Regions from separate parts of the Vibrio sp. T3Y01 genome, predicted to be linked through region 2. Evidence: riboswitches for the same ligand, from Rfam matches in the RefSeq annotation. Region 2 holds a riboswitch; the other holds the start of a gene.
The links. Region 2 has a riboswitch for lysine ahead of lysC (lysine-sensitive aspartokinase 3). Riboswitches for the same ligand answer to the same signal wherever they lie in the genome.

Region 1 (2,204 bases), on a different contig from region 2:
AACATAGAGCTTGCACCAATCCACATTGTTCTTGCGATATCGGCCATAGATAGCTTTTGCTTGAATACTGTCGCTAGTGCTACTAGTAAGCCGATAACACCACCGTAAACAAGAGATTTACCAACATCTGTATTTTCGAATGCACCAAGTAGGTTAAACGCTTGACCATCAGCAGCTAACGCCTGACCGCCTGTGTAAAGCATCGCAGCTACAGTCGCTACGATCAATGAAACGATCGGCATGATTAGGTCAGAAACAGAACCGTTCTCGCTCTCTTCGATATCTAGCTCTTCGTTTAGATCGTGAGCTTGCTGGCTATCGTTGTCACCTTCAAAACCACGGCCTTGAGACGCTTCGATCTCGTGATCGCGCATCTTACCAACATCTAGACCGAACCACGCCACTGCGAACACCATAAGAAGTGCAAATACCGCATAAAAGTTCATTGGAATTAGACGAACGTAAGCGCCGAGAGCTGAATACTCAGTCACACCGTGTGTTACTAGGATGCCACCAATAATAGTAATGATGTAAGCACCCCAACTAGAAGCTGGCATGATCACACACATAGGAGCTGCAGTAGAATCAAGAATATAAGCTAGCTTAGCGCGAGATACGTAGAAACGGTCTGTAACAGGACGAGAGATTGCACCCACTGCCAAGCTGTTGAAGTAATCATCAACAAAGATGAATACACCTAAAAATGCAGCAAGCAGTTTTGAACCACGCTTGCTCTTAACTCGAGATTGAGCCCACTCAGCGAATGCACGAGTACCACCAGAAAGCGTTAATAGCGCTGTTGTCATTCCAAGAATAATTAGGAAAGCAATGATGCTCATGTTCCAAGTATTGATACCACCATCTTCGATGAAAACACCAGATGCTTTAGTAAATACGTAGCTAGCGGCATTACCTACTGAATAGTCAGCCAGCAAGATGGCACCCATAACGATACCGACACCCAAAGAAACCAATACACGGCGGGTAACAATAGCAAGGCTTAAAGCCACAAGTGGCGGAAGCAAAGATAAAGGAGATGTTGCAAAATCTATTAAATTCATGATCTTCAAAAACCAGTTTTTTATTTGGCTAGAGATCTACTGCAGACAAACTTGATACGGCTGACCAAGTTCATGTTGAACTAAGCGAAAGGGAAGTGAACACTTCACCCAACCCTACAGTAGCGCTCCATAGTTTAAAATTAAGACTATGGCAGTGTTGTACCTATTGAGCACAACCCCAGCAAATTGCTTAGATATACAATTTACTTCGGCAATTACACCTTTCATTCCCGTTCATTGGCATCACCCCAACGAAAACTACTTTTTATAATTGCACCTCTACGTGCGACAACATTATTAACCAATCAAACAACAGTTTAACAAATGATTAACCAAAGCATCGCATCAGGTAGCCGCAATTGTACCCATCAAGAGCAACAATGCAACATATCATTCCGAGAAAAGCAGCTTTTTATTTATGAACTAATCAACCTAAGAGTAGTCAACATAAGGTAATTACTCCACCAGTCACATATCAGTTTTTAAGATAATCTTAATATCTATTATAAATTCAATAGAAAGGTGCATGGAAATTTTCAACTATTCATCTCACTTTTATATTTAAATATGTAATAGAAGAAATACTATTTGTTTTATTCCTAAGCTCTGTTTATTATTAGGTGGATTATTTAGTTTACCTTGATGGAAAATATCATGTCTGAATTAACAAAAACTCTATTAAATATCCGTAGCCTTCGCGCATTCTCACGTGAATTAACTCTTGAGCAATTAGAAGAAGCGCTAGACAAGCTAACTATTGTTGTACAAGAGCGTCAAGAGTCTGAAGCTGAAGAACGTGCAGCAAAAGCAGCACAAGAAGCTAAACTTTCTGCTATTGCTGAGCAAATTGCAAAAGACGGAATTGATGTTGCTGATCTTATTGCTGCACTTTCTGGTGAAGCAAAATCTAAAACAACAAAAGCAAAACGCGCTCCTCGCCCAGCTAAATACAAATACGTAGACGCAAACGGTGACGAGAAAACTTGGACAGGCCAAGGTCGTACGCCTTCAGCTATCCAAGAACAACTAGATGCTGGTAAATCTCTGGAAGATTTCGCTATCTAAGCGTTTAGTTTGCAGAGTGAGTAATCCAATTACCTACTAAGCAATAGAATTAATATTTAAGTCGACCAAAGTATTATT
Region 2 (2,204 bases):
GGTGGTGATAAGATCGACCGAGATCTTATGTTTAGCAAGGATCTCGAATACTTTCGCGAGAAAGCCGTAAGCATGGAACATATTAGCGCTACGAAGCGTAACCATGGTTTGGTTGCAGCGAAGGGCAAGGGCTCTGAATAGTGGAGAGCTTTCCACCTGCTGGCGAATCCAAGTTCCACCCAATTCTGGTGCTTTTGAAGAGCCGACAAATACCGGAATTTGGTGACGTAGTGCTGGCACGAGAGTCGATGGGTGCAGGATCTTCGCTCCAAAGTTTGCCATCTCAGAGGCTTCACTGAAGCTGATTTCTGGGATTGGAGAAGCTTTAGGTGCGATGCGAGGATCTGTGGTGTAGATACCTGGAACATCTGTCCAAATCTCTAAGCCAATCGCTTGTACTGACTCTGCAATAAGCGCTGCTGAGTAATCACTACCACCACGGCCTAAGGTTGTTGTATTGCCGTCATTGTCTGCACCAATAAAACCTTGTGTGACGACAACTTGTTGTTGGCACAGTGGAATCAGTTTCTCTTTCGCTAGCACTGAAATCTCTTCAAGCTGAGGTTCAGCTTTGCCGAAATCATCATTGGTGCGCATCACTTCTCTTATATCGAAGCGAACCGCGGATGTACCACGTTCGCGAAGGATTTGAGCAAGAAGGTGTGTCGACATCAATTCACCGCACGCGACCAAGTGATCGGTTAACTTAGTGCTTGTTTGAAACGATGCAGCCTCGGCAGCGCTCGCAATGTCATCAAGAATGGAGTGAACTTCTTTTTCGACGCTGATTGGATCAGCAAGTTGATCAAGAATTGCATTGTGGATGTCCGTTAATTGGGTCATCACCTCTTGACGACGAGCTCTGTCTTGAACACCGTTTGCCAGTTCAACAAGTAAATTAGTTACTCCTGAACACGCAGAACTTACGACTAACTTGGTATTTGAGTTGTTTTCAATAATGGCAGCACAACGGCTCATTGCTTCAAAGTTGGCAACACTTGTACCACCAAACTTAGCGACATTAAAAGAACCAGCTACATTAGATGCACTCACGATATATCTCCCACGACTTCCTAAATAAAATTACGGTTGGGTAATCCAACGTCCATTGTTTTCGAAGAGAGTTTTAGAGCAAAAAGAGAGGAATTATGTGAATAGTAACCTCAGAAGCTCTTCACCATATAGAAATGGTGACAGTCGCCGGGATTCAGCCCGCTCAACCGATAATAAAGGTCCTGCATCCTTTTATTATCTCGGCACTGCTCCCCCTAAATGCTTTGTATCGGAAATGCGGTTCCACAAAACACCTGCCTGGGCAGTGCTCCTCTTCTGCTAGATAGCCATTTCATTGAACGTGTTTGCGCTCACAATGTCAATTGGTAACTTGAGATAATTTAAAAATAATTTTAACAATTATGTGACAGTGGTTTGACCTCAAGACCTAAGGCTAATTGCTGACATGTTCGATTTGCTTTAGGGTGGAATATCAACACCATTAACGTAAGGGATTTACATGTCTAACTTAACAAATACTTCTACTATCGATAGTTTTTATCCACCACATCGAACGTTAATGGGGCCTGGGCCTTCTGATATCTCACCTCAAGTACTGCAAGCTTTGAGTCGTCCAACCATAGGTCATCTAGACCCGCTGTTTATTGCAATGATGGATGAGGTTAAACAGCTTCTTAAGTATGCATTTCAGACAGATAATGAGTTTACGATTGCTGTATCAGCGCCGGGCAGCGCCGGTATGGAAACTTGTTTTGTTAACTTGATTGAACCCGGTGAAAAGGTCATCGTCTGTCGAAATGGCGTGTTTGGTGAACGTATGCGAGAAAACGTGGTGCGCTGCGGTGGCGAGGCAATTCTTGTTGATGACGAATGGGGTAAGCCTGTATCTGTCGAAAAGGTACAACAAGCATTATCAGAAAACCCAGATGCTGTCGCGGTTGCGTTTGTGCATGCTGAGACCTCTACTGGTGCGCTATCGGATGCTCAAGCTATCTCTGCGGTTGCCCGACAGTTCGATGCATTGACGATTGTTGATGCTGTGACCTCACTGGGTGGTGTACCACTGTTAGTGGACGAATGGCAGCTCGATGCGGTTTATTCTGGGAGTCAGAAGTGCTTGTCTTGTGTTCCTGGTTTATCACCAGTGACTTTCTCTCAGCGTGCCGTTGATAAAATGAAAGCGCGTCAGT

Region 1: another riboswitch for lysine. It lies ahead of F0232_RS06360 (Na+/H+ antiporter NhaC family protein); the one in region 2 lies ahead of lysC (lysine-sensitive aspartokinase 3).

The regions. Positions count from the first base shown of each region.
Region 1 covers NZ_VTXJ01000004.1:179,328-181,531, reverse strand. Annotated here, with positions in the region: gene F0232_RS06360 (Na+/H+ antiporter NhaC family protein) at 1-1,061, opposite strand, end outside; lysine riboswitch at 1,174-1,351, opposite strand; gene F0232_RS06355 (H-NS family nucleoid-associated regulatory protein) at 1,716-2,126, shown strand.
Region 2 covers NZ_VTXJ01000007.1:6,396-8,599, forward strand. Annotated here, with positions in the region: gene lysC (lysine-sensitive aspartokinase 3) at 1-1,053, opposite strand, end outside; lysine riboswitch at 1,160-1,337, opposite strand; gene F0232_RS09190 (alanine--glyoxylate aminotransferase family protein) at 1,514-2,204, shown strand, end outside.